Regions from separate parts of the Paenibacillus sp. 2TAB26 genome, predicted to be linked through region 2. Evidence: a T-box and tRNA genes for the amino acid it is inferred to sense, from the RefSeq annotation. Region 2 holds a T-box; the other holds one or more tRNA genes.

Region 1 (15,545 bases), on a different contig from region 2:
ACACCAGCCCTCATGCGGACTGGTGTACTATGGTGAATGCGAGGGGATTTGAACAAGTGTCCACTAAGTCTTACTATGTATTAAGAAGTCCCTTAAGGTCGTAGGGTGTAAGGCTTCTAACGACTTGATAATTTATTTAGGTGCTAGTTGGTTTTAACGAGTTTTTCCGCATTTCAATATGCATGTCTACCGGAATAGACAGGAATCTCAACATGATTTGCACATATTTTATCCAGTGTTATTTGATTTTAATACAAGAAAAGGAATCACTGATCTGTAATATATAGATCATCAAGTCAATAAAAAAACAATAAGATGCAATCAAGCCTCATAGTATCATTGCCCTTATCTTTACTTTCTAGAGAGTGGCAAGACAACCATTCTGACGCAGGGGGAGCGTCTTGAATTTGCATTCGACTAATTTTTGAGTATTTCTATTATTGATACTTTTCACATTTATTCGTCCTTTATGCTTCTCGATAATCGAACTAACAATAGAACGACCTAACTTAGAACACCATATAACCGATAAAGATGTCGCCATTTTACGAGCGTGTTTTTACTCAGTTTAAATTTACTAACAGCGGACTTCAATCCAATTCGACTGCTCTCAATCTCTTGCACGATGGCTAATTTCTCTGTGGCACTAATTTTATTTTCGGGCATGAAAAATGCTCCCCTCACAGCAAACAGGTTATATATTATTTCACCTGTCTACCGTATGGGGAGCATTTCAAGATTCAATCTGCAGAGCAGCCTCTTTAGGCTATCTGAAACTCTTATTTACTCCAAATTCGTTGCAGGATAACTGCCGCTTCGGCGCGAGTGAGAGAGCTGTTCGGCGCCAATTTGCCCCTCGATCCTTGCACGATACCGGCATTGACCAGTGCTGCAACGCTGTCTTTCGCGTAAGAAGCTACCGATGCCTCGTCGCTGAACGCATCCAAAGTGCCACCTGTCGGCAACGCTTTGCCTGCGGCTTTCGCCGCGCGCGCCGCGATGACCATCATGTCTTGGCGCGAGATCTTGCTGTTCGGATCGAACAGATTGCTGCCCGTGCCTTGAATGATGCCGAGCTGGGCAGCGATCTTGACCGCATCGTAGTAGTATGCGGAGGAATCCACGTCGGAGAACATCGTTACGGAAGCATTGTTACCTTTAAGCTCCAATGCGCGAATGAGCAGCGACAGGAAGTCCGCTCTCTTGATGGAAGCATTCGGATCGTACGCGTTCTCACTCGTGCCGTTAATGATGCCGCGAGATGCCATCGCTTCGATTGCTTTCTTCGCCCATGGTACGGACTGAAGATCTCCGAACGATTTCACGACGAACACAACTGCATAGATACTGAAGTGAGTCGTCGAGAATTTGACAGTACCGCTTGCTGCATCGTAGCGGGCATTCGGCACAGGTGTCGCTTTGCCGCTGCCGTCGATGTACCAGATGATGATGTGATCCGGGTTGCTTAGCTCTTCAGCCGTCGGCGTGTAAGGTACGGATACCGTTACAGGCGCGTTCGGGTTGTTCCAAGCGACAACGGAGTCGCCTGCCAAAACTTCGAGGCTAATGACCGGATGGTTACCGATTTGCTGGCGGACGTCATTGCTGAGTCCTTCTGTCGAGACCTTGCCCAAGCGAACCGATACGAACTCGGAGATGCCGACGTTCGTGCCTGCCATCATGTTGCCAGGAAGCTCGACCGTGCCGTTCACCGTCTTGATCGCAAGTACTGTCGATCCGGAATCTTTCAGGCTTTGAAGCGGCAATTGCACGTCGTATGAATTTGCGCCTGCTGTTGCAGGAATGTCGATCGTAACTTTTTTCTTGCCTACAGCGTTAGTTACAGCTTGATCGAACGCTTTCAGCAGATTGCCGGCAGAGATGTTGGACGATGCCTTACCGTTATTCACGGTAACTTTTGGTGTGATCTGGCCGTTTTCAACCGGTTGTTCAGTCACCGGAGGAGGCGTGTCGGTACCGGTCTTAGGCGAAGCGGCTCTCGTTGTTGCAGTCACAACTGATGATGCATCCGACACCAATTCCCCTTTAACTGCCTTCACATAGTAGTAGTACTTCGTTGAAGCCTCCAGACCCGTATCCGTGAATTCGGAAACCGGTACGCCGGAAGCGATTACCGTGAAAGAACCGGATTCGGACGTTCCGCGATAGACGGAGAACGTTACACTCGTGTCTGAAGAGGTGTTCCAATTCAGCCTGATTGAGGATTGGCTTTGAGCATCAGCCGTCAATCCCGTAGGTGCCGCCAAAACCTCCTCAGGAGGCGTTACAACCAGAGGAATCGTCGTTGCATTTACGACTGTGGATGCATCCGATACCAGTTCCCCTTTAACTGCCTTCACGTAGTAGTAGTACTTCGTTGAAGCCTCCAGACCCGTATCCGTGAATTCGGAAACCGGTACGCCGGAAGCGATTACCGTGAAAGAACCGGATTCGGACGTTCCACGATAGACGGAGAACGTTACGCTCGTGTCTGAAGTGGTGTTCCAATTCAACTTGATCGAGCTAGCGTTCACGGCAGAAGCCGTTACGTTCGCAGGCGCCGCCGGTGTCGTTGCAGGAGGATTCTTACCGAAAAGCGTAAGCACTCCAAAAACGGACGTGTCTTGATAACCTTGGCCGGTCAAATCGTTCCATGCGGCAACGCTCTGACGAGCACCGTTTTTACCGTCGTTGATTTGCACGTCAAATCCTAGCTTCATGTTGTTTTCCGGCGTGATCGATGTTAACGGTATTTTCATTTCTACCGTGTAGTTCGTTCCGGAAAGAGAGGTGGCTGACTCGAAACCGGCTGCTTTGCTTGACGGATTAAAAGTTGCCTGGTTCATATAGTTTACTCTGTATTGTCCATCATCCGATTGATAGGAAGCTGTCTTACCATTATTCTCGTCTACGAACACTTCGACGGAATCTTGTTCATGCGCGTTCGGGCTAGTACTGTCCAGTTCCGCATTATCAGTAACTTGGATTTGCAAATACAGGTTGTGATCATCCCAGAGCGCTCTGGCTACACCGCGTGCACCTTGCCATGCCATCTGGAACTTGTTGATCGAGACTTCAGGCGCATCGCTCCAGATCGCGTCAATGGTTCCGTCTATGACCGGCGTACCGTATTTAGCGGAAGTTTGACTAGCGGTTGCCGAAGCCGGCGGGTGCTCCGCTATGAACTTGCTCGGATCGATAACGCCGTAATAGGCTTGTTTCGCTTGCAGGTTGTTATCGAAGAGCAACGGCGGTTGTTCTTTTCTCCAGCTCGTCGCGTCGTTCAGACCCCAGAAGGTGACTCTGGCGATATTCGCGGCGTGCTCTTTGTAAATTTGGAATAGCTGCGCGTACAAGTAGCCTTGCGCGATTGCTTCCTTTTCGGTGATCGTGCCGCCGTTGCCGGCCGTTATGTCCAGCTCGGTAATGCTGATCTCAACGCCCAAGGAAATAAACCGCTCCAACGACGCTTTAACGTTGTCCGGCTTCGTGTTGACGTTATAATGCGCCTGCATGCCGACGCCGTCGATCAGCTTCTTGCCCGGATGCGTAAGTGCGTACTTGTCGTTGATCTCTTTCACCATATTGTAAATGGCCGTAGCTTTGTTCTGGTTATCATCGTTGTAATCGTTGTAATAGAGCTTGATATCCCAAGACGGGTTTGCGTCCAGCACTTCTCTTGCCGCTAAGAACGCTTGCTCCACGTAATCGTTACCGATCGCCGTTTTCCAAGGAGAGGTGCGCAGGGCAGCAACCCAATCCGTCGGATTAGAAGGATTGTCGTTCATCGCTTCGTTGACGACGTCCCAAGAAATCAAATTGTTGCCGTATTTGTCAGCGTAGTGCGTCATAACCGTTTGGATGTGCGTTCTCATATTGGCGAGTGCCTCGTCGCGGCTCAAAGGTGAACCGTTCGAAGTAGTCATCCACGCAGGCGTCTGCTGATGCCATACGAGCACATGGCCGTGTACTTTCATCCCTGCGGCGATCGCTTTATCGACTAGCGAATCCGCATAAGTGAAAGTACCTTTCACCGCCTGTGTCGCATCCGGTTTCATGGCGTTTTCCGCCGTTACGACATTATGATGCAATTTGAGAAGCTCCAGGCGAGTGCCATCGAAATCCGCCGCGGATACCGCGTTGCCGATCAAGAAATCGTCTTGATACTTTGTCTTGATTGGCGTCAAGTCTTTTTGTACGGAGATAGGGATTGAGCCCGTGTTCACAAAACTGATATCGTCGATGTAGAAAGAAGCAGTCTTGTTGCTGGAGCTCTCGACGTAAATGGTCAAAAATTCGTCGCCTACGCTGGAGTAACGATAGGTGCCTTCAAGCTTCACCCATCCGTCTGCAGCACTCACGGTTTTTGCTTGTATGGTATTGTAGCTGGCGGTGCTGCCGTTGCCGACTTGCGTGGACAACTGAAGCTGCGAGCTGGTCGGCGAGATCAGCTTGACCCATGCCGTTACTTTGTACTCGCTGCCTTTGTCTACGTTCTGCTCGACGCGAATCGTCGGACCGTGCCAAGAGTCGGTGCGGTCTGCTACTTTCATCGCATAAGAACCGTTGTCGGTATGGTTGGCTTCATTCGTAACGGTCAACGTTTCCGTTCCCGCGCGGCCGACAAAGCCGCCATTCGATTGATCCTCGAACGTTACGGTATTGAATGGCACTGCAGGTGTTCTAGCAGGCTCGGCGCCAGGCGTAACGTCTTTGATTACGAATTCGTCCATATAGAAGTCGGCTTTCGCCGTGGCGGTTTCGTCTGAGTCGTAGTTGTTCGCTTCGATCCACACTAGGAATTCGGTCGTGTTGGCTGGTACTTCGTAGCCTTTCACCTCGAATGTCTTCCAGACGGAGTTCGTAACGACCTGGTTTTGGATAATCCATGGGTAGCTATCCGTACCGCCGGATTTGACTTTCGCGCCTAAGTGGTAGTTATCGGTTCCTTGAGCGGACCGGAGTTTGAACGAGATATCGTATTTATGACCGGATACCAACTTGCTGGTCAAATTAAGCGATACGGCGCTCTTTCTGTCCGAACGGTCCTTATACAGAAGGGATTTCGTTCCCTCGGATGCGTAGTCGGACGATACTACCGCAGTACCGGTGCCGTTCCATCCCAGATCCGTCCAACCGCCGAGCTGACCATCCTCAAAGCTTTGGGACAGGACGAGGAATCCTGGAGGAGAAGCTGCGCTTGTCTGGCGAATGACGATGTCGTCGATCGCGAAGCTAGTATTTTTACCGGCGTCTTCGGATTCGAAGTAGAGTTTAATTCCCGTAGCGGCGCTGTTATATGTATAAGTACCGCTCAGTTTCACCCAAGCGCCGTCGGTGACCGTCGTCAACTCGATTACTTGCTTAAACTGGTCGTTGCCGGTTAATCCGGATTGCTCAATCGATGCCTTTAGCTGCGTCGAAGCCGCTCCGGTATCCAGCTTGGCGTAGGCGGAAATTTCGTAATCCGCTCCTTTTTCAAGCGTATCCGTCAACACTAGGCTCGGGCCGTGGTAATTTTGGGCACGTTCCGTCACGAGAAGCGCGTTCGAGCCGGAGTGGTGTACGGCATTCGTTACGGTCGCCGTAGCGCCGTTGCCGGTCCACCCATTTTTGCCGTTTTCGAATTTCTCGACAAGAACGGCCGGTTTGACGACTTTCACTTGGAAATCGTCGACGTAGAAACTAGCGGTTTTACTGCTGCTGCTCTGTAAGTAGACTTGCAGGGCATTGGCGTTCATGTCGTATGTATACTCGCCTTTGACTTGTACCCATGCGTCTGCTGTTACCGTTGCCGCGGAGCCTGGATTCAGGTACTCGTTGGATGCCCCAGTCTGTTGAGCGCCGAATTGGATTGTCTCGGAGCCGGTCGATCCCTCTTTGAGTTTAACCCATGCGGAAAGCTCGTAAACTGATTCCTTGTTCAGTATGCCGGTGGCGGCGAGGTTAAAGCCCGGGCCGTTCCAGTTGTCCGTTCTTCCTTGCACCAAGATACTGCCGGTTCCGCTCTGAGCGGCATTGTTCGAAGCCGTTACAGTCTCGGTACCACGCTTGAACCATCCTTGCGTGCCGTTCTCGAAGTCGTTCGAAACGACGACGTTCCCGATCGCTTCCGGTGACGGAGGCGTAGGTCCGCCGATCGCGGCTGCGAAGGTATTTAAAGTATCGTCTTTCTTAATGAGAATACGTCCCATCGCCAAGGCGTCGTCATCGCCGCTCCAGGCTTTGAAACCGACATTAATTCCGTTCTCCGTCGCGGCTGCTTTTACGTCCGCGTTGTAGTTGCCGTAAGGATAGGCAAGAAGGATCGGATCTTTGCCGGTAATTCCTTTCAAGAACGTATTAGCGGATTGGATTTCCGCGGCCGCGGTAGCTTTGGTGATGCTAGTCGTCCATACAGCTTGATCATGCGTCTTTGTATGGTTTTGAAGACTGATGTTCGGGTTGTTTTTCAGCGTGTTCAATTGGCTCAGCGTCATTCCCCAAGAACCGATATTGTCCTGGATGACGAAAGATACCGCTTTCATATTGTACTGCGTCAATACTGGAAGCGCGTTTGTAATAAAGTCCGGTGTCGCGTCATCGAACGTCAGCAGGATCGGTTTCGAAGGAGCGGTTGCCCCGTTCACGATAATGTCGACGTACTGTTCCGCGGATACGGTGGTATAGCCGTTATCGTTCAGATACTTCATTTGTTTTTTGAAGTTGGCTGTGCTGTATTGATAATCTCCGGATGGATTATCGGTGATTACATGGTACAGGATGACAGGTATCGTTGCGCTCGCTGCATTCGCATTTGGAGCATACCAAAATTGCGGCACTAACAGTGCAGCGGCTAACAGTGACAGCAATAGCTGTTTGAAGCGTCTACTCATTTGATGTCCTTCCCCCTATAATGGATTTTGATGTTACCTAAAGCGCTTTCAATCTTGATGTTGAATGACTTCTCCTTCCCGTATCTTCAATTATAATGAGCGTTTTAATAGGGCGGCACCTAACGAAGTAGAGATTCTACTATAAAAATTAAAGAAGATATTAGATCCGAACTTATGAACCACAAGCTAAATACAAATAAAAGGATATATCTCATAAATGAACATAATTCAGTAGTTATTGCTATTTCATTTTGGAAAATATGAAGGCTGTAACAGACCACAACAAAATGAGGATGGCGCAGAAACAACCTCATCGCCATCCTCATTATTAGTTAATGAAACCTTTATTTACTCCAAATCCGTTGCAGGATAACTGCCTATTCGGTGCGAGTGAGGAGGCACTCGGATCGTACGCGTTCTCGCTCGTGCCGTTGTTTTCGGTAGCCTTATCGAATGCTTTTTTCAACATCACTTCGTTGACGACGTCCCACGAGATGATGTTCTGCGTGCTGCTCTTGTTGAACTTGCTAAAATGCGTGAGAACCGCGTTAATATAGTCTTTCATGTTCGTATACGCCCCAGCCGCGGTCAGTCCTGGGTTGGACGGAGTCAGGTCGGAGTCGGAGATCTCAGCCACGGAATCGATTGGCTTTCCCAGACGAGCGTATGCCCATGTATTTTTAGGTCATTGTCTATCGCGCTTTGAATTTCCGTGTATGCTTCTAATGGATCCTCTTCACCATCGCCAACCCCAAGCTCCCTAAGAGCCTCAGTATTAGCGATAAACTGCGGCAGAGTTACTGATCAGCATGTTAGCTACACCTCTAGTACCACGTCCACTCAGCATGTGTGACGTTACAAAGAACCAAGCATTTGATTTCATTTTAGTAATTATGTAAAATATGCTGAATTTCAGCATACATACCTAAACTGTTCAAATGTTCTCAGTTAGGGATTTGAAATATCCAAGCACAAAATAAAATAAAAAAAAACGGCATCTCTGCCGTTCTGATGATAAGGTATGGTGGAGCTAGGCGGAATCGAACCGCCGACTGATCGCTGCCAGCGACCTATTTCCCCCCTAAACTATAGCCCCATATTTAGTTGTTAACTTTTATGGGTGTTAAACTGGTAATGGTGTTCTCCCAACCGAGCTAATCCCCCGTGTTATTTCTTCGCCTTACTTTGTCTTACTTTTAGGGAAGTGTAACCAACCATCTCGTACTCCCAACTGAGTTAAACCTAATAAAAATAGCTCATGCAATTTCAGCATGAGCTATTTCAAGTCTATTGTTTTGAAAATATTGTTTAGGCATTCAGATTGTATGTTTGCCGTACTTGTTTACTCGTACCAATATTCGGGGATGATCTCCCTTTCCTGTTCCAACAACTCTTTAATAATTAAATCCGCATCATGTATGGAATTCACAAGCGGATCGATCATCATCGCTCTTCTCAATTTCGTGAAGCTCCGTTCCACAACAGCCTCCGCAGTCAGTTCGTGCGTATCCAGCACCAGCTCCTGCATGCCCCGGATTCCCCTCGGCATTTCACCCATATGAAGCGGTTTGATTCCATCCATACTTACTTCGCTTAACAACTCAAGGAACGAGTCGTTATTCATGTTGGTCACAGCACCGTTATTGAGCGTATTAATAAAGAACCGCTTGTTCAAATTCCCCACCATGTTTTCGATAATATCCGTAGCGTGATCGGGTCCGAAAGATTTCATATAATCGGCGATAGGATTTTTCCCTGAGATGAAGTCATCCACTTGCCGCCACATTTCCTCATGCCGTTTATACCGGTCTTCCGTTTCCCAAATCGATAAAGGTGGGATGACGTCTTCCTTCTTGCCAAGCCCCTGCCAATACCGGACATATTCTTTGGTATGGGCCGTACATGTTGGAATATACCCGAAAATGTTATAAAGTTCATAAGTGATTGCATCGTTATAAAGTGCCTTTGCTCCTCTATCCCCACCGTTGTTTTCCGTTCCTGCCGACCTCCTTAATGCCTCGGCAATCGGAGCCATAACATTCTTTCCGTCATACTCCGCCTTAAGCAGCCAGGTGAAATGATTGACACCGGCAACGCGGAAATCAAATCTCCGATCGATCTCCTCATTGAATTCACTTTGATCCTGAATGATACCCGCTCGAATCGCGTAGTAAGCTTTCTTGTTCGGCATGTGATGGGAGTCGCAAAGCGCAAAGGATTTAAGTTTCGGCGCATATCGGCTTAACGCGATCCCATGGACGGTAGATGGATTGATGTAATTGATTACCCACGCATCCGGACAAAGTTCCTCAATGTCTTTAGCGCATTCCATAATGACTGGCAGCTCTCTCATTGCCCTGAAGATTCCGCCTGGACCGATGGTATCCCCAGAGCACATCCGAATTCCATATTTTAAAGAAACCTGGCAATCGATGCCACGGTATTTGACGGTATCCTCAGCAAAGCTGAGAACGACGAAATCCGCTCCCTTCAATACCTTTCTCCTATTCGTCGAGCCTTCCACTTTAAGAGATACATTGTTTTCCTTTGCAACCATTTCAGCGAGCCTTACCATCTTGGATAGTTTTTCTTCGTCAGTATCTACTAAAGAAAGTGTTCCGTTATTCAAATATTTAGAGTGAACCATTTGCCAGATTGACTGCCGCCCAAAGAAAAGACTCCCAGCCCCAATGATAACTACCTTCGGTTGTGAAACATTCGAATCCATCATGATCAAGTCCTCCTAACTGGTTATAACCTAATTATAGGAGAATGGTTTAAAAGTAGAATATGAGATAGTTTCACCTTCATGTCAAATAGTACGAATATTTGTGATTAACAAATCCAGTGATATACTAAAATAATATGAGCAATGTCTTCTGGTTGAGGAATGTAGAGGGATGCCAATGGATAAGAATATGAAGGATATGGGGATTCTCAATGAATTGTCGGAATTGATCTCGCTTCGAATGAAATCCTTCTTTGAGCTTACCCACGACACGAAATGGATTGAACACAAGGCACACACCGACTATGATCTTTGGTTCGTTCAATCGGGAATCGTTACCATTACTATCGATGGTTTTGAACATACAGCAAACCCGGGAGATGTGGTCTTTTTTTACCCAGGGGTTCCCTATATGGCAGCAGCTAGTGATAAGGGGTGCCGGTTTATTTACATTCATTTCGATTTTGAAATCGGCAAACAGCAACGAATTCTAAACGATTTTCAGCTCTCGGGGGTCATACCGCAAGAGCTGATCCGGGAAGAAGCCATTTTGTTCGGCAAAGCCTTTACGCAATCGAATCTATTACGAAGCATACCTGGGAACCGTTTATATTTAAAGGCTTGTCTGACGGCCGTTATTGCCAAAATTATTGAACTCCACGGACTTGGCCAATATACCGGCACATTTCTGAATGGGAGAACGTCAAGAAAAGTACAGAGCAATTTGGACGTGTTGCAGCCAGTGTTCAAATACGTTAATAACCACCTTCACAAATCTATTAAAATAAATGAGCTTGCAGCGTTTGTAGGCATATCAGAAAAATATTTTATTACTTATTTCAAGAAAGCCTTGGGCATTACTCCGGGACAATATATTTACCAGATTAAAATGAACAGGGCGAGAGAATATCTGAACGAAAAGAAATATACGATTCAACAAATAGCTAACCTTCTGGGTTATCCTGATCCGTTTACGTTTTCGAAATCTTTTAAAAAATATTATAACGTTGCACCGTCAAAGTTCGAGTAAAAAGCTGTCAGAGGACATGCCCCTAACAGCTTTTCGTCTCCCGTTTCAGCTCAGGCATGAAAATAACTTGTTTCTCATTGACCCGATAGCGATCGCTGAGGTTCAAGCGTAATTTATATGCATATCATCAATAAATTGATAATATGGGGATCCTTTATCAGCATCTAACCCTGAAAAACCCACTATAGATCGCCAACTAATCTAAGCCCCCGTGCTTATTCTAACTTCAAGTATTCATTTTTTTATTTCAGATCCTCTTTGATCTTGTATCTGATGGCTATAAATGAAAATATAACTATGAAAACAATCGACACGCTAGCTACATGAACAAGATCATTTATATTATCAAAATCTCTTGCGCTTAAGATCGTATTAACTATTAAGAAAGAGGACAAATGAACGTCATCAATGATGGATTCCAAGGCAGTTACAATCATTCCAAAAACATTCAACGATAGAACAAATCCAACTACAATACTAGCAATCAAGCTTTTACTAATGATGGAGATGCATAAGATTACAATTGAAAATGCCCAATGAAGTAAAAATTGGCCGATCAACAATTTCGCAAAATAACCCCCATCTCCAATCATTGCATGGTTAAAGAAAATTGATCTTCCGATCATATCCGCAACGATCATGACAATAAATGTAAGCAAAGTGAATAGGCCTGCAATTAATATTTTTGAAATAACAGTATACATCCGCGCACGCTTCATGGAAATGTAATTTTTATAAAACCCAGAGTTATGTTCACTCATATAGAAGTAAACAACAAATACAGCAATATAAATCAGCGGCCACAATGGGATTTGAGACATCATGACTTGGATGAACTGACTTTCGTTCATCGAGCTGATCAGCATAACCCCACTTTCTCCGGGCTGCTCGTATTTTCCCAACATAAATATACCGAATATTTGAAAAGCAAAAAAAATTAACAGTAATATATAAATCATTTTATTTGATTTAAAACGGTGAAAGTCCATTTTGAGAATATTAATCACGGCTCCCACCCTCACTTTCTATCCGTGCCAAAAAATATTGTTCTAGGCTTTGTTTATGCTTGATAATCGAATGAACAGTTATGCCGCTTTCAACTAAAGTCTTGATGATATGTTGGTTCTCAAGATGAGTATCATATACATACACCATACGCTCACTAATGACTTTGTAATGATTAATATGCAATTTTTGTTCTAAGATGGGAACAGCCGAGCTTGCTTTATCCACTTCTATTTCAATACGATCTTCGCATTGAAGCAGCAGTTGCTCCCTTGAATGGTGTTCGATGATTTCTCCTTGATGTACGATTGCATATTGCGTCGCTACTTTCGACAACTCTTCCAAAATGTGACTTGAAATAATGATGGTCATTCCCGTTTTATTCAATTCCAAAATCATGTTTCTAATCTCAGAAATTCCTTGCGGGTCCAAACCGTTGATCGGTTCATCCAAAATCAAGACATCTGGGCTTCCAATTAATGCAGCTGCAATTCCAAGCCTTTGCTTCATGCCCATTGAATAATTTTTCACCTTGGTCTTGTTCGAACCTTCCAATCCGACAAGCTTCACCAGCTTGTTAATATGCTCTTTCCGATTAGTCAATCCGTAGGAGATCGCGATTAATTCCAAATTTTCATAGGCAGTATGATGGGGATATAACCCTGGATTTTCAATGAGTACGCCTACTCGTTCAAAATAAGGGTGATTATCCTTCACTGGACGATCAAATAATTTAATTTCTCCTGAAGTCGGGGATATCAATCCAGCAATCATCTTTAGCAAGGTGGATTTTCCCGCTCCATTTTGGCCTATCAAACCGAAGATTTCACCTTTACCTATTTTAAACTCTACCTTACGCACTGCTGTTTTCCCTTTAAATTGTTTGGTTAATTGACTTACTTCAATAATTGCTTCAGCCATATTCGCACCTCCTTTTCAATAAAATAACAAAAAGAAGCTAACATATCGTCAATAAAAGATTAAGAAAGTTCAAAGAAGATTAGGGCCGGTTTAAGGCACTCCCTATGGTGCCAGCCTGAAACCAATGCCCCAAATGGTGTCAATATAAGCCTCCTCGTCAACCCTTTTGATTTTGTTGCGAATATTGCTAATGTGAACAGTAATGGTTTTGTCCTCACCTATGTATATATCTTCCCATGCAAGCTCATACAGATCCTGCTTTGTAAACACTCGGGTAGGATTCTTAAGCAGCAGCTCAAGGATCTTGTATTCCTGTCTTGTAAGTTTCAAATCTGCTTGATTGACGCTAGCGTTCATCGTTCCGCTATCTAAAAGTAGATTTTTATGACGATAGCGAGTGGCAGAATCCGTTCGGGAGGTTCGTTTGACATGTACATTGACTCGGGCAAGCAATTCCTCCACCTCAAACGGTTTCGTGACATAATCAGCGGCTCCCAACTTAAACAGATTTAATTTATTATCCAATTTGTCCTTGGCCGATAGAACTATAACTGGTGTGTCAGAGCTTAATTCTATTCTTAGCCGATGCATAAAATCTTCCCCCGAGAAGCCAGGAAGCATGAGGTCCAAAATAATAAGCTGATACTCGTGATGAGTGACGTTCATGATTCCCTCACTGCCAGAATACGCTTGCGTGCATTGAAACTTCTCTTTTCGAAGCACATCATAAACAATATTGTTGATATGCACGTCGTCCTCGACAATTAGAATTTTGGGGTGGTTCGTGTCATTGTACACGTCAACTCTCCTTTACGATTTTCTTAAAAGCTAAGCTGATGCAAAACTGGTCATCGTTCAGGTCAGCTTGCACATAACCATTCATTTTCTCCATCAGTGATTTCACGATAAAAAGTCCCAGTCCTGAAGATTGGTTCGTACGCGACGGATCTGCTTTGTAAAAGCGAGTAAATATGTTGTCAAGGCTCAGCAGATGATTTCGCTTCAGTACATTGGAAAAATGAAACAAAACCTCGTCCTGCTTCTCCTCATAACGAATGCTTAGAGCACCTTCACTGTGCATAAAGTAATTTTTGATCACATTCTCAAATACTCTTTCCAACGCGCTTTCATTTCCCACTATAAATAGCGGTACTTCCACCATGCAGATGTTTGGTTCATAGCCACTTCGCAAAAAATCGTCGATAAAGGTAAACAGACGTTTATTTAACACTTTTATCACATCAACTGGCTCAAGCTCCAAGATGTAATCTGGGTTTTTCAGTTTCGTATATAGGAACAGCTCGTCAACAAGTGTAATAATCTGTTTCATTCTAGTCTGTGCCAGACTAACATACTCTGTTTTTTCTTTAAGATACTCGGATCGTTCCGCCAATTGCAGATAGCCGTCAAGTGAAGTCAGCGGGGTTCGTATATCGTGGGACAAGCTCATAATGGTCGCGTGGATTTCTTCCTTTTGTTCGATAAAATCTTGCTTCAACTTTCGTTGATCACGAAGCATTGCATTACATAAATCGATTAACCGATGAATTTCTTTTGGCTTAATTTGTGTTTGTATCATTTTGAATGAATGATGGTCTGATATAAAAGATAATTGGTTGCCGATATCCTTAATTTGGTTTTTGTAATAAACAAGGTAAACGGATTGAATGATTAAAGCAGCCAGTATGACGATTAAAACAATATAAAACATAGAATCACTTCCTTTCTGACACTTGAACCATCTCGTTCTCCTGTATTTCAACTCTCTAACTCTTGGAAATTTTACTTGAAGACTATATTCAATAATTTATAATTATATCCTTCAATAACGGTCTATTTCGACAACATTCAAATTTATACACTAGTTATTGTCTCAAGAAGGTACCATTAAAGCAATAAATCACATAATAATAGTTTATACAGTACATGTATATCCATAGATACAAACAAAGCCCAGACAGTATACTGCCGGGCTTCAACTTGCAGGAAAATGTGGCTCTTAGCTGCTAAATTCTTATAAACAACACACAGCACTCCACATGTGTCGAGTAGACAGTGTGAACAAACTTTATACGATGAGCACCATCCCGGTGACTTATCCTCCAGCAAGACGATCTCCTCTGCTCGCTGTTGTCTTATTTTAATATTTTCTTTCCCTCAAGAACACATTATGCGCCGACCTATTCAAAGGCTGCAACCGCATCAACCAACGCTGTCAACTGAGTCTATAACGTCTCTGTACTGAGCGTAAATCCTTCGATTACGGCATCTTCGTCGATCTCAATCAGGATGCATCGTTTCCCTTGATAATTCACCTGTCTCACATACTTTAAATCCTGCGGGCTGACCGAAATCGAGGCTACCTTTGTATCGATCTTAATCGATTTTGAAGTGAATTTCGGCATAACGCTGCTTGCCTTCATTTCATAGTTCCTATCGTCGACGATCGTTTGAAACGCGCGTTCCACTTTATCCGTCGTCACGTTATCTATGCCGCTTATTGTCAGCACACGTTCCACATCTTTATAATCCAACTTCGGGGGTTCTTCTTTATCTTCGTTGGTTTCGATTACTTGGTGGATCTCCTCGTACACCTGTGCGAGAGTGGCTACGTCGAGTTGTTCGCCCACCACTTCCTTCACGATGTCTTCGAAAATAGCCCTCTCTTCCATTGCCGTCATGGATCTTTCGGCATTTAAGACCTGTCCGATGAAGTGCGGATCTGGATAATTCGATTTTGCCGTACAATACAGAATGCGGTTCACATCGGAATAGTTATCCGTCACGCTAGGGTAAAAGAACCCGTGCTCCGGTGAACTTAACTTGATAATCGGATCTACAATGACATTGTACTTAAATTCCCTCTCCACATAATCGAACAAGAGAGTCTTCTTTTGCTTCTCCGTGGAATTCACGCTGCATAGAATGAACGGATGCGCGAACAGTTCGTCCTTCCCGCTCTCTTCGGCTTCTTCATTTCTGCCCT
Region 2 (15,145 bases):
AATGTTAGTATAAAAAACTTCGAACAATGAAAGGAGAAATCGTAATGACAACAAACAATATTAGTGAACCAGAGAATGGTAATACCATACGATCATCCATTGCAAATCCACCCGGAAATCCATATCACCGATCTGGACAATGAACCTATGATTGTATGCAAAGGCGGGTTTGTAACGCCGATTTATGAGCTATTTCAGCAATTCGGAATCGTTTTGCGCGTCAAATATGACGGACACAACATAACCACGGCATTGAGCATGATTCAAGAAGGGCTGGGCGTCGCGATCGTATCGACAACTTCGTTGTCGTTATCGGTGCTACCGCCTAATGTCCGCGTTCGGACAATTAAACCGCAGCCGTTCAGAGAGATCCAATTGGCGGTTCCGTCTCTGAAGGAGGCTCCTCACGGGGTGAAGCTGTTCCTGCAAACCGCAAGGGAGCTTTATTTATCCGGCGACCGGAACCGCTAATGTACAAATTTTGCATAGAGTATTAGCGTATCTCACAAAACTAACGGGAAACATAGTTCAGTAAAAACACGGAATCAGTCGACCACAATGATCGGCTGCTTCATTACGCTAACGGGCAGGTTAACGTAATACTTTTCCTATCCGTTTCGTCTACTGTATAGACTGGAGGGAGGACAGAGATGAATCAACTTCTTTTGAAATCGGTAGGTTATTTGGGGTTGTTGTTGTGCATAATGTTTTTGCTGTACAAAGTTACCTTGTTTTGGAACCCAATAGGCATACAAAAGCAAACCGTTTCATTCCTGAAAGCAGTCCAGGAGCAAAACTACGACAGAGCTGCGGATCTGTTTGGCTGGGAAGGGCAGAAGACCAATGGCAGCAAAGAAAACGCTTGGAAGAAGTTGGCTGAAGAAGGGGTTCGACTACTATCCTTCAGTAACGTTCGTGCCGAATATGACGATGGTTGCTACTGCACGGGCCATGCGGATCTTGTGTTCGAGGTGAACGAGAGCCCTATGCAGGTTAGAGCTGTAATTACATATGGAGTAGGTGCAAGGCCGAAACAAATATGCGCAATAACACCCTCGGGGATGCAAGGCGGTTCCATTTCCCAGATAGAGGCATGGAACTCACTGGCATGCGGGAATAGCTCGTTTTGAAGTCTTCCTTGGCCTAACGGGGAATGATAGCTCAATAAGCACGAAGGGTGAACTGGCTGAAGAAAACGTTAAATGAGGGTAGGGCGATGACTGAGAACAAAAAGTTTGTAGTTTGCAATAATGTGAGTTCTTATGCAGATGCTCTGACACGCGGCAAGAAATATGAAGTGTTTGCAGAAAACGAAGTAAAACAACAGATAAAAGTCATTGGTGATAATAACCGAGCAAGGTGGTTTAAAAAGAATCTTTTCGTCACTGATGAAAGTTACGTACCCATAATGGCTAATTGGCAATTCGACGATACGATTCAGGATTCAAGTGAAGACTCATTAGAGCACGTTGAGGTATCAGTAATCTTTAGCGATGGTCAAAGTAGATGGTGTTCACTTTGTACGAAAGCAGGCCTACTGGATTATATTGAGCGGAATATGGACGGGAAAGTTTTCATGATCGAGACTCAAATCATTGTGAAGAATTTTTCACGAGAAGTTGTCCATGATGCATTAACATGTTTAGACCAGCAAAATCAATTAATAAGTTCGACCAAATCGTTAAGCTAACGGGAAACATTAACTTAATAAAACACGACGACAGATGTAAAAAATTCCATTTAATTGGTCATTAGTAAGTATTTTTTTCAATTCGAATGGTTCCAGCGGTCCTACAACTGAAACAATTGGTTTCTAACTTCCAATAACAAAACATTCATTGAAGTACAAATCAATAACTGATTCCAATAAATATAATAAGTTTAAAAAATTCCGAGTACTGGTTGGGTATGGATTCAGAGGAAGTGACAAAATAACAATGCTGAAAATACAAGATAGATTTGACACAAGCCATTGTCAGAGGACAACAACATAAATGTATTGGAAACCGCCTAAACAGCGGTTTTTTGTTGTAAGGATATATGTTCTTGTCCAAGCCTGAAGACAAGAACATATATCCTTAGCCGAGATTGAAAAGAACATATACTCATAACCGATTAATCTTGAGATAAGGAACTATCGTTAACATTATGCTATACCAGCTAATATTAAGCAGCAGAGAAAGCATCGAGAAAATGCCTTCTCTTTTGATTGCCGAACGATGTCTTGGTAAACATGAAGTGTCAGCGGTGAAAAGTTTTTGATTTTGTAATCGGGAATCAAAACTGAGGCGGATCATTGAAGCTGTGTTCGGCTTGACCAAGCTTGAAACCTTTACGTTTCCAACTTGTTTTGTCGGCGGGGGGTGCTCATTCGCCCTTCATCGCACTTTAGAGCTTCCTTAAATGAGGTTCATATTTATTCAAAGGCGTATTACATTTAAAGTCGAGGAAGTGGAGGATGAATATGAAATTTGCTCCACTGTCCCAACTTCCAGTACAGCTACAATTCTCTCTTGCAGATCTATCTTAAGAGGTATCGGTAGCCGTCGCTCATATATCCATTCCGGCATGGTGCGACGAACATACCAGCCTTTAGAGTTGGCCAACAATTGAAAGTTCTGAATCAAACAACATGCTGCAGCATAATCCTCCTCTTGCTTGTGCGGGTTAGCTTCTTTCTTTGCCAATACGATAAGTAATGACTGCGAGGTATTCCCATGTGAAGGCGCGAGTTTAGCAACGGCTTCTTCGCCGGTCACATAAATAAAACGCCATGGTTCACGAAGTCCATCATTCGGTGCCCAAACAGCGATGTTTAATGTTTCCAAAATGTCTTGAGAAGATACATAACGGTCTTCATTAGTTAGATGCGGTTTTGTATCTGTTGTGAATTCTGTCCAGTTCATTTCCGCGGGTGTCCTTTTTCGGGCTTTAGGTGACCTATCAAAGTATCCAATATTTAAAATACCGGCAAACTTCTCCCCTGCCTTCAGGCCAATTTCATTAAAAAATGACGGATTGTTCAGCAATGGGTCCGTGTACCAGAGCATTCCCAAACCGTTTTCCCAACCAACCAATTGAAGGTTTTGCATGATGCTGCAGACGGCGGCATAATTGTTGTCACGCTGTCGATGATTTTCTGAAGATGCCGCAATAAAAACCAGATGAACCGGCGTATTAAGAACGGATTTGGTGAGAAATCCCGTTAATTTTGACGGGATCAATTTACCAAGCTGACTGTCTATTACTTTGGCAAACATGCTCTCTGCCAGTCGCAAACGCGATTCCATGGAGTCATAATAGATGCAACGCCAATCTTGAGACGCTTCGGACTTCCACAAACTTGAAGCTTGTTTGAGCAAGGAATTCATCAATTCGAATGGGACGGGCTCTGCTTTAAACTTGCGAATGGTTCGGCGTTCTATTATCGTTTTGGCAATATTCACTGTCATACCCCCTCGATTGTAAATGCATGGTCTTCAGTTGGCTAAATGGATGAATCGGAACGAGTCAAAATCAACATCTCTTTTTATTATTGTTAACGATGAAACTATAATATAAAAGCGTAATGGCTGTCAACTTCTCTTTACATTCGGTGTTTCAGGGTTGATCCCTATGAAGTGACGTGATAAAATATTTTATAAGTGAACAATAAAAAAATAGGACTTAAAACAATCATATAGCGTTAGCCCGCATATTAAACTTGCTAGGGGCAATTCGCTTTTATAAAGGGGATGTTAACATCATGTCTGAGGGGTTAAAGCGAACATTGTACGAACGTTTTCTTCACTTTGTTCATCTAACCGAGCAAATGTTTACAGCAGAGATTAGCGAGTTTACTGGCTTGGCACAGTCACATGGCATTACATCCATTCCGAACAACTTGACAAGCGTACATGTGATTGATTGCATTGGAAACAATGAACCTATTAACAATACGTCGATTGCAGAAAAAATGAATTTGTCCAAAGCGAGCATTTCAAAAATTAGTAATAAGTTACTTCAAGAGGGTTTTATCAAACGAAACCAGATGGTTGATAATAAAAAAGAGGTCTATCTTACCCTTTCACCCAAGGGAAAAAGGATTTATGAATTGCATGCGACCATGCATGAATTGATGGAGGATAGATTTATATCGGTTTTAAATGAATTATCGGAGTCTGAAATCCAGGCCTCCCTGAAATTTTTTCAAGTGATGATTGAAAAACGTGATGATATGTTTAAGGGAGAAACATAGGCATTAAAAAATAGGTAGAACTCAACACCAAATTTCGGATTGTGGACTGCATGAGGTGTACACCGATAAATTCTTCTTCACTGGTCCAGCAAGCGACCGAATGGTTCCGCACGAAGTCCATCCGGTTAGAAGAAGTTCATATGACTACAGATCTTTTTCACTTCGACCTTATGGTGGTGTAGCGCTCTAACATCCGAATTGGTCATGACCATACACATGGTTATGAGAAAGAGAAAACGCCGGAGACGAGGGCGGCCTTGTTTGCTTAGCGCCATTTTTCCACGCCATTTACCTGACTGAGCTGGCTTCCGTTAGGTTAAGACCGGCGTGGCGAAGCAAGACGTTTTCATGCGTATAACCACCGCTGCGTTTAGCCAGCACAATGAGTGCTCGGCTCGATGCAATTCTGCATGGCGTTTCACATATTGCTTCCAGCCGGCAATGACATTCTCTGTCGTTAAGCTGCTAATTTCCTTCGGAAGAGGAAACAGCCTTAACGTAGCAATGGTGCTGGTGCAGGTAAGGTTTTTAAAGACGTGCGGTAGTTCAGGGAAGACAATATCTACCTATCGATGAATCTGATTAACAGCGCTGTTAAGTCGTTTGGTAACCGTGTCCCGGTTGGCCATGAGAATCCGGAGTTCCTCATAGGGCTTCTGGGTTGAACCGGACAGGGGAATAGTAGCCATTTTTGACCATATTTGCGATAGTGCGTCTTTGTGGTCGCTTTTGGAAGGGGTATTGTCGCGGTTTTCCTTGTTCTTTTTGACGAGGTGGGGATTTACGAGAACAGCCTCAATTCCTTTTGATGAATGCCAGCGAGCAAGGCTGAACCAGTAGTGGCCGGTAGGCTCCATGCCGACGATAACTTTGCTCAGCTTGAATGATTTGAGCAGATCTTGAATTCATAGGCCGAACCGCCCAAACCCTTCATCATGACTGCCGAATTCTAGCGACGAATCCAGAGCAACACCACGATAGCTGTCTGCACGAGCGACATGATTCTCCTGGGCAATATCTACTCCAACAACAAGATGGAATGAGGATATGTTTTCAATGCGTTGATTTTGTTTCCTGTGATTTAAACTTCATAGTAGAGCGACCTCCTGATGGTGAGATTAAAGGGCTGTAGACCCGTTTCCAACTCCCATATTACAGAGGCGCTCTTTTTTATGCAAAGTCCAAAATATTCGTTTTACAGGAATTCTAACGGGCAAGATAGTTTAATCATTTTCGCGATTAACTTCAATTAGTGGGTTCATAAATATGTCCGTATTTCGGCTCAAATTTGAAGGAGGAACAAATAAGCCGTAGGGCTTATTTTTTTTAATAACTTGTGGGGTTCAAACGAAGAAAACAATGTATTTTTATTGTGAAACGATAAATGAAGTGATAAAATCAAAAATGAGGTGAAATAAATGAAAAAAGAGACGCTCTTTTTAAAAATTGTTCTGGTTGTTATGGCAATTCCTGCATTAGTGATGTGTTTTTATGGAATCCCAGCGATGGCGCATAGTATGATGCCGGATTTCCCGGATATTAAAGTTTATCTTTCCGCTTTGGCTGCGTATGTGGCGTCTATTGCGTATTTATTTACGCTACTTCAGGCATTAAAGCTTCTCAGGTACATTGATACAAATACCGCTTTTTCGCAAACCTCTGTTTTAGCGCTTAAGAAAATAAAACAAGCGGCGGTTGTCGTATCACTCATGTTTGCATGTAATCTCCCGCTTTTCTACTTTGTAGCTGACGGCGCAGATGCACCAGGCGTCATGGTCATTGGGCTAATTATAACCTGTGCGCCAGTCGTAATCGCAGTATTTGCCGCAGTTCTTGAGAAACTGCTCAAAAACGCGATCGAGCTCAAAGAAGAACAGGAGTTGACCGTATGATAGTGGTTAACATTGACGTCATGCTTGCAAAGCGGAAAATGAGCGTTACTGAGCTATCCGAGAAAGTCGGCATTACAATGGCGAACCTGTCGATACTTAAAAACGGAAAAGCGAAAGCCATTCGAATCTCAACACTCGAAGCGATCTGCAAAGCACTCGCTTGCCAGCCTGGAGATATTCTCGAGTATCGGCAGGATTGAATAAAATAAAAAAACCGCCGTACATTGCGGATGTAAGTAATGATGAAGAGCTCGAAAGCTATATCAATCCTAACGACTACATAGCCTTCGCCTTTGAGGCTAACGGCAATATGACACTATACCATAAGAATAACTCATCAATAATAATGCTTTCTCATAACCATTGTTTAATCGGGTGACAAGAACATAGTAACATTGTAAGCCGCAATTTATGCGGCTTTTTTATTTTTGTTATCACTTTCTTGCCAAAATGATATGACATGAACGTGTTAACATTTCTGATGAGTGACAAGGGGAAATGGTTTAGTTTCTTATGAAGTTTATTATGAGAATGACATACCTGAGTCATAGATTTGGGATAAAAATGTACTTAGCGGCGATAGTAAAGAACACTTAAAGGATAAGATTCATTCATTACTAAAGGGAGCGTTCAAAAAGTAAATTCTTGAGATAGTTGGCAATGTTGAAGAATTAATTGAAGTAAAGAATTAAAAGTTCCATTTTGCTAACGGGAGACTTTAGTTGAATACAACAGGGAGCAGATTGCGATCGGGCAGCTGCTCTATTTTTCATTAAGCTAAAGGGCAGGTTAGTGTAGTTAATATTCCCTAAATTTCCTCATTGTGAGACTCTTTTGGGAGTATCTTTCATAGAGTTCCGGATTTCATCAAGTAGATTTGATGGGATTTTATTTATTAATATAATGAAAATGTAAACAAATGTATATGAAAGTAAGAACTTATCTATTTTTCTATGGCTAACACGTCTCATACTATTAACTGTGAGGAGGCCACTTGGTAAGGAATGGGTGCCCGGGAATGACGAGTACTCAAGTTAGCAGTACGAAAACCCGAATATATCATTTCATACGAGGAAATGAGGATGAGGAAATGCAGTCAAGCCGAAGGAATCAACAAAGATGTTCGTTATTGTTATCGTTGGTCTTATTTTTTTCTATCATATTTTCTGTTCATCCATCGATAACGTACGCAGACGGAACATTAAATGCAGAAGAAATCACGCAACAAGCACCGGATAACTCATTACCGGAAACAGTGCCTGGTTCTGAAGTAGCTTCGGATCCTGAAACTGTCCCAGATGCCAACCTCGAAGAGCCATTCGCTGTGCAGCAGCCAGGAATGGATGCTGCACCAACGGTTTTAGCTAGCGTCCGGGAGAACTATGCGTTGAAGAAGGATGTGAAAGTATCCGGCAATGAAGTTCCGGACGGACTTTTTCCTAAATTTGCCGTCGATGGAGACTCGTCTACACGCTGGTCTTCCGATAAATACGATGATCAGTGGTTTGAAGTAGATTTAGGCGAAAAGAAGGAGATCGGCCAAGTTATCATTCGTTGGCAGACGCCAGCTACATCCTACCGCGTGCTGACTTCGGTCTATGGTGATAATTGGGAGAACATTACACTTGAGAATGATGGCATTATTAATTGCCAAGGTGGAACGGAAGTCCTAAATTTTCTGTCACGAGAAGCAAGATACGTCAAGTTTGTAGGGGTTGAGCGGAAACCGGCTGATGGCATTCTGTATGGGTACTCATTCTATGAGTTCGAGGTATACAGCGAAGATCCACTAGAGAAAATCATCAAAGGGATTCACGGCATTGAACCGATCAGTCAAGGACAGACCGAGTTCCCATTCCCGGCTGTACCAGAAGGTTATCAAATCTCCATCTACGGATCGGATGCGCTGCCTGTCATTGACAAGGAAGGCGTCATTCACCCCCCATTGGTGGATAAAAAGGTTCATGTGATGCTGCAAGTACAAAGCCTGGAGGACCCAACGCAGAAAGCGATAACGCCGTCATTCGAAGTTACGGTCACAGGATTAAATCAACAGATCGAAGGGCTGAATGAGGAACCGAAAGTAATTCCGTCCCTGCAAGAATGGATTGGGAGAACAGATCAATATACATTATCGTCTGCAGCGAAGATTGTCTATAATGACCCGTCGTTAGCCAAATCAGCAGCTATCGTCCAAGAAGATATGAAAGCGATTACGGGACGGGAATTGACTGTTACCCAAGGGACACCATCCATCGGAGATCTGTACTTGTCCTTAAATCCGACGGATAAGGTCTTAGGTCAAGAAGGTTACATACTCGATATCGGTGATTATGTAGCCATTACGGCGCCGACGGTAAAGGGTGTCTTCAGCGGAACGCGTTCCGTGCTGCAAATTCTGAAGCAGGATGAAGGTCATGACCAGATTCCGAAGGGGCAGTCCCGCGACTATCCGAAATACGAGACACGCGGATTTATGATCGACGTGGCTCGCAAATTCTATACGATTGATTTCTTGCGGGATTACGTGAAGATGATGGCTTGGTATAAGATGACGGATTTGCAAATCCATTTGAATGATGATATAGGTAATCGCGGTGCGTTTCGGTTAGAAAGCGAGAGGTATCCGAATTTATCAAGTATAGATGGTTTTTATACGAAAGAAGAGTTCCGCGATTTGCAGCGGTTAGGTCAAGATTATGGTATTAATATTATACCTGAAATCGATACGCCGGGGCATTCGCGTGCTTTTACGACATTAGATCCTTCTCTGGGGAATGATTCGCATCTCGACGTCTCAAAACCCGAGACCGTGGAATTTGTCAAGAATTTGTGGAGTGAATATCTTGATGGCTGGAAAGGCGGAGACCCTACATTTCTCGGTCCTGATGTTCAAATTGGAACCGATGAATACAAAGGAAACACGGAAGATTTCAGAAAATATATGGATACCATGATCAAATTCATCAATAGCAAAGGGAAACATCCTTTGTTGTGGGGCGGATTGCAAGAGTACGCCGGTAAGACACCGATCAGCAATGAAGCGACCATGGCGATCTGGCACTTACCGTATGGCGGACCGCAGCAAGCAATCGATCTTGGTTATAACATCATTAACATCAATAATAGCTATTTATATCTCGTACCCCGACTATATGCCGATTATTTAAATACGTCACTCTTATATCAGGAATGGGAGCCTGTAAAATGGTACGGTGCGACGCTGCCTTTTGGCCATCCGCAATTAAAAGGCGGCATGTTCGCACTTTGGAACGATATTTCGTATGAAGCGGGGCTATCGATGGATGATACTCATGTCCGCTTGGTCCCTGCCATGCAGGTCCTTTCCGAGAAAATGTGGCACGGCGCGAGAAGCGATGTAGACTACGACACCTTTGTGAAGACGGCCGCGAAGATGGGCGATGCGCCGAATACCCACCTTTCCTATGATGTGAAAGTCAAAAATACGGAAGGAATCGTCCTTGATTATTCGTTCGAAAACAATTCCATCGACGCATCCGGTAATGGATACGATGCAAGAAGCAATAACGTCGATTTTGTCAAAGGAAAATATGGGCAAGGCGCCCACTTCAACGGCGGTACTAGTTATTTGGATACACCTCTCAACAGCTTAAACTTTGGTTGGACCGTCTCCATGTGGATTAACCCGGATGCGGACAATCCGGACGATACCGTATTAATGGAATCGCCTGCGGGAACGGTAAAATTAAAGCAACACGGCACCAAGGGTAAATTAGGATTCTCTAAAGAAGGATATGATAGCGCATTCAATTACAAAGTGCCGGCTGGCCAATGGACTCATCTTCTCATCACGGGGGACAGCAATGGCGTCTCGCTCTATGTGAACGGGAATGAATACGTCGAGAAGCTGGCGCAGCCAGTGCAGCGCATTCAGACGCTTGTCCTGCCTGTCGCGAAAATCGGCGGCACAACCAACGCGTTCAAAGGAACGATCGATAATCTACAAGTCTATAATCGCTTCATTCCGCTGCTCGATGTGAACAACTATGCGCTGCATCAGGTAACCGATGCCTCGGGATTAGAGGCGGCATGGGTACCTTCGAGCCAAGCCGTCGATGGAAATATGATCACGCGCTGGGCGAGTACGTACAAAGACGATTCGTGGTTCACCGTTGACTTGGACAAAACGCAAAATATTAGCAAGGTCGTCATCGGATGGGAGACGGCCGCGAAACGGTTCAAGATTCTCTATTCCACTGATAACGTAACATGGAAAAACGTGATGGCAGACGATCGAATTCTTACGGCCAGCGATAAACGAGAGACGAGTACGGTGGAATTCGCTCCGAAGCAGGCTAGATACGTGAAATTCCAAGGAATTGAACGAATGCCTGTCTATGGCGAATACTACGGATATTCCATCTATGAGTTCGAAGTGTACGGCGATGATCTAATGGTACCCTACAAAGAATTAATTGATGCAGCCGAGAAATTGATCAATTTGAACAAAGGGAACGAGGAGCTTCGCAAACAATTGATGTTCTTGTTGGATCGATACCCGTATCATTTCGAGACAGTAGTGGATACTCTGCGCGATCTGAACGCGAGGTTGAAGGATTCTATCGATAAATCGGAACCGAAACCTCCAATCGACACTGATAATCCTAGACCTGGCGTGAAGGAAGGCGAAGCGACGATCAAAGCCGGCGAAGCGGGAACGGTCAGCTTAGGCAAGCAGATTACCGTTTCTGTTCCGGTAGGCGCAGCGAAAGAAACGATGATGCTGCATCTGAAGAAAATCGACAATTCCGCTGACTTGCTGACGCAGCAGCCGAATGCAATAAGCCCGGTGTTCGAATTGTCAAAGGATGTGAAGGGCGGCTTCGATAAGCCGATTCAGATCAGCTTGACGTTTGATGTCAGTAAGCTTGGCAAAGATCAACAAGCATCTGTGTTCCAATATGATAAAGCAACAGCGCGTTGGGTGGAATTCAAAGGCACGGTAACGGATAGTACGATTCAAGCGGATACACGTAATGTCGGTATATTCGCCGTCTTTGCCGTCAATCGTAAGTCGACCGAGCCGAGTCCGGCCTTCAAAGACATCGCAGGCCACTGGGCTGCCAAGGATATTCAAGCAGCCGTGCAGCGAGGAATGACGAACGGATATCCGGATGGAACATTCAGACCGAATCAGTCCGTGACACGCGCGGAGTTCACGGTATGGCTCGCGAAGGCGATGCAGCTAAGCAACGAAAGCAGTACGAAGGCGTTCGTAGATCAAGCCTCGATCCCGATATGGGCGAGTGAGGCCGTGGCGCAAGCTGTAGAGCTCGGACTCATTCAAGGCTATGCTGATCAACGGTTCATGCCGAATCAGCCGATCAGTCGCGCAGAGATGGTGACGATGGTCGCGAGAGCATTGAAGCTGTCTATCGACGCAAGCGCAAGAACGAGCTTCGCAGATGACAAGCAAATCCCGGCATGGGCGATCGGAGCCATTGATGCAGCTGTGCAGCAAGGCTGGATTCAAGGGCGTGGCAGCAATCAATTTGCGCCGAATGCATCGACAACACGCGCCGAATCGATCACTGTCTTATTGAAAGCATTTCCAAAGGTATGAATAAAGAAGACGCTCATCATCACCAAGAGATGTTGAGCGTCTTTCTCATTCATTAAAGCGGGCGAAGCGCGACTTCTGGCGTCTCCTTCAAATGCTCGATCATATCAAGTCAAGTGCATTATTTCTCACACATTCTAGAAACTTCAAATTAAACCCAAATAATATATACACTAAATTGTCGGACGACAAGAACATATATACAACTGAAGTAGCCTAAACAGCGGCTTTTTTATTTTTTGTATAGAAGTTCTTGTCGAATGTGGAATTGAGGTTGGGGAGAATTATAATTTGACTAAAGTCAGAGGATGCGAAGCAACCGAATTGCCAAAGCTGATGGTAGAATCGACAGACTTATACCTTATAAAAAATAGTGGAATTAATTGACAGAGCATGTTCAGTGTGATAGCATTGCTTTAACTTAAAACGAAAAGGCTATGATGAGAAATAGTAGCTATTAGGGATCTCACAGAGAGAAGATGGTTGGTGCGAATCTTCATTGATCTAATAGTGAAGCAGTCTCGGAGCTGTGAACCGAACAGAGGAATCTTAGTAGGCTTCAACGGAGTTCCACCGTTATTCAGGAAACAATATCGGAGATATCCCGTATTGATAGAGTGCAGAGAAATCTGAAATTAGGTGGTAACACGGACATAATAGTTCGCCCTAAGTTGACAAGAAATATGTCAGCTTAGGGCTTTTTTGTTTTATTTCTTCTCGTTCGAATATTTGCAAAATAATTTTCCGAGAATAATTAATAATTGAAATGGAGGTATTGAGCATGGTGAAAATGACACCAGATGAGTTAAGAAAATCATATATTGATTTTATGAAAGGAATAGGGGCTAGCCAAGTGCCCTCTTCCAGCTTGTTACCAGAAAATGATCCCTCAACGTTGTTTACAGGAAGTGGAATGCAACCTATGGTTCCATATTTATTGGGGGAAAAGCATCCGATAGGTAATGAGATTGCTAATATTCAGAAGTGTTTAAGGACAGTGGATATTGATGAAGTAGGAGATACGTCGCATCTGACATTTTTTGAAATGATAGGTCGATGGGAGTTTAAAGCAAATGAAAATAACTATAAGAAAAAGCAAATCGATGCCATTTGGAATTGGCATATTATCGAATTAGGAATTGATCCTGGCAGGCTGTATATCAGTGCTTTTATAGGAAGTGATGATTTGAATATACAGAGAGATACGGAAGCCATTCAAATCTGGTCAGAAAAATTTAAATCAGTTGGCATAGAACCTATCATTGAAGATGATCCCTATCAATATGGGGCATCTAGAGGTGGGAAAATTTTCTTATACGATGAAAAAGAAAATTGGTGGAGTCGAACCGGAAATCCATTGGATATGCCTGTTGGTGAACCGGGTGGGCCTGATAGTGAAATGTTCTATGATCTTGAACCAGGCGGTGATTCACTGGATCATCCTGCTTCTGTAAGCGAGAGGTTTTTAGAAATTGGGAACAACGTATTTATGTGTTACAAAAAAGAAGACACAGGATTTGTAAAAATGAAAAATCCCAATATTGATTATGGAGGCGGATTAGAAAGGGTTGCAACAGCCCTTAATGGTGACAAGGATATTTATAATACGGCTTTCTTTCTTAATCCCAAGAAAAAATTGATGGAGTTAAGTGGTAAACAATATACTGACGATTTAAAGTCGTTTAGAATCATACTTGATCATGTGAGAGCGGCTACTTTTCTAATTAATGATGGTGCGGAGCCAGCTAATAGTGATGCAGGGTATATAACAAGAAGATTATTAAGAAGGGCAATTCGTGCAGGTAAAAAAATAGGTATACAAGGAAGTTTTGTGGGTGAGTTGTCTGAAGTTTATATAGATGAAGCAACAGCTTATGAAGATTTGATCGGTAATAAAAAGAAAATTATCGAAATAGTAAATAAGGAAGAAAATCTTTTCTATAGAACTTTACAGCAAGGAGAATTTGAAATACAAAAACATCTTAAGAATAAGGGTAAAGTGACAGGTGCAGATGCCTTTTATTTTTACGAAACATATGGGTTTCCCTTGGAGTTGACGGAAGAGTTTCTAACTGAAAGTGGATATAGCATGGAGGACAAGGCGTCTTATATAGAGGCGGCAAAGAAACATGCTGAAAAGAGCAGAACTGCTTCTGCGGGTAAATTTAAAGGTGGATTAGCTGAACATTCAACAGAAACAACAGCGCTGCACACGGTATCTCATTTATTACTTGCTGGTTTAAGGGAAGTTTTAGGTGATCATGTTCATCAACAAGGAAGTAATATTACTTCAGAACGATTACGGTTTGACTTCAACCATGATGAAAAACTTACGCCAGAGCAAATAGCTGAGGTGGAAAAGTATGTGAATGAAGCGATTTCATCAAAAGCAGTTACCTATATTTCAGAGCTGCCTAAAATTGAAGCGAAAGAAAGTAATGTTGAAGGGAATTTTTGGGATAAATATCCGGATATCGTTAAGGTGTATACAATCAAAGATAATGAAGGGAAAGTTTGGAGTCGAGAAGTATGTGGAGGACCTCATGTAGAAGATACAACAAACTTAGGAAAGTTCAGTATTAAAAAAGAACAATCTTCTGCTGCTGGAGTTAGAAGGATTAAAGGAGTAATTAATAAATATTTCCAGAACGCGGAACAATAGCTGATGTTTTAGGATTGCCATTTGTAACAACGTTATGAGTTGCCGGGAATCCATGATGAATGATAAATCCGGCAATCGAAGTGGTTTGACAACGATTGGCCTTTCCGTTGGCGGTACGGTACCGGAGCACATTATTCAAAGAAAAAGCAATTCGGATTATATCCGAATTGCTTTTTTACTGCAAGAAAGGGAAACTTATAAAAAAACAGAACGAAAATCGAGCTATATGGTGTATGACACTAAATGTCGGATGACAAGAATATGAGCCGATTAATTACCGCGTAAATCGCGGTTTTTTTATTTTATCGGTACATATTCTTGGCAATGTGCAATGTCAAGAATATGTACCGAATGCCGAAAAAGGCCAAGAATGTATAGCGATTGCCGATGAGCTATTTATCATGTGTTGGGCTTGTTTTACAATAAAATAAAGACTCGGCCTCTGTTCTGCTGGGCGTTAAGCTAACGGGCAGTTTAACGCAACAATTTGGTATGAAAGGGCGTCATTTAATTGGGGTATAATTGTAACCAGCTTACAGTTTAATTCCATCAATTTTATTGTTAGCGATGATGCATGATTGCGCTTCTTTTGAGAGCCGAATAAAGAAGTTCACAGAGAAAGCAGCTATCGATAAGGGTTGATTTCAGGAGGTGGTGAATCCAATTGCTTAACAAAAAAACACTTTTTGGTTCCGTATTACTGTTATTAATACTGTTTTGTATAATCGTCATACAACAAAAAAAAATAAATT

The links. A T-box is a leader RNA that pairs with one kind of tRNA and senses whether it is charged. The one in region 2 lies ahead of AB4Z50_RS34800 (alanine--tRNA ligase), so its partner is inferred to be a tRNA-Ala.
Region 1: it has a tRNA-Ala gene. The T-box ahead of AB4Z50_RS34800 (alanine--tRNA ligase) is inferred to sense a tRNA for this amino acid. The anticodon was not compared.

What each region holds. Positions count from the first base shown of each region.
Region 1 is NZ_JBFRGC010000055.1:1,018-16,562, reverse strand. Features, by position in the region: gene AB4Z50_RS35215 (hypothetical protein) at 505-666, opposite strand; gene AB4Z50_RS35210 (endo-1,4-beta-xylanase) at 780-5,741, opposite strand; partial or broken gene AB4Z50_RS35205 (carbohydrate binding domain-containing protein) at 5,760-6,044, opposite strand; gene AB4Z50_RS35200 (hypothetical protein) at 6,052-6,282, shown strand; partial or broken gene AB4Z50_RS35195 (polysaccharide deacetylase family protein) at 6,294-6,692, opposite strand; gene AB4Z50_RS35190 (hypothetical protein) at 6,745-6,879, shown strand; gene AB4Z50_RS35185 (endo-1,4-beta-xylanase) at 7,204-7,512, opposite strand; gene AB4Z50_RS35180 (hypothetical protein) at 7,485-7,553, opposite strand; tRNA gene AB4Z50_RS35175 (tRNA-Ala) at 7,898-7,971, opposite strand; gene AB4Z50_RS35170 (family 4 glycosyl hydrolase) at 8,218-9,606, opposite strand; gene AB4Z50_RS35165 (AraC family transcriptional regulator) at 9,782-10,633, shown strand; gene AB4Z50_RS35160 (ABC transporter permease) at 10,876-11,622, opposite strand; gene AB4Z50_RS35155 (ABC transporter ATP-binding protein) at 11,633-12,559, opposite strand; gene AB4Z50_RS35150 (response regulator transcription factor) at 12,662-13,357, opposite strand; gene AB4Z50_RS35145 (sensor histidine kinase) at 13,359-14,270, opposite strand; gene AB4Z50_RS35140 (DUF4317 domain-containing protein) at 14,785-15,545, opposite strand, start outside.
Region 2 is NZ_JBFRGC010000052.1:2,478-17,622, reverse strand. Features, by position in the region: gene AB4Z50_RS34850 (LysR family transcriptional regulator substrate-binding protein) at 64-471, shown strand; gene AB4Z50_RS34845 (hypothetical protein) at 651-1,130, shown strand; gene AB4Z50_RS34840 (hypothetical protein) at 1,178-1,690, shown strand; gene AB4Z50_RS34835 (nitroreductase family protein) at 2,421-3,452, opposite strand; gene AB4Z50_RS34830 (MarR family transcriptional regulator) at 3,746-4,237, shown strand; gene AB4Z50_RS34825 (hypothetical protein) at 4,363-4,512, opposite strand; gene AB4Z50_RS34820 (IS110 family transposase) at 4,804-5,094, opposite strand; gene AB4Z50_RS34815 (DUF2975 domain-containing protein) at 5,656-6,129, shown strand; gene AB4Z50_RS34810 (helix-turn-helix domain-containing protein) at 6,126-6,329, shown strand; gene AB4Z50_RS34805 (S-layer homology domain-containing protein) at 7,268-11,734, shown strand; T-box leader at 12,160-12,403, shown strand; gene AB4Z50_RS34800 (alanine--tRNA ligase) at 12,513-14,393, shown strand; gene AB4Z50_RS34795 (hypothetical protein) at 14,449-14,658, shown strand; gene AB4Z50_RS34790 (hypothetical protein) at 15,058-15,145, shown strand, end outside.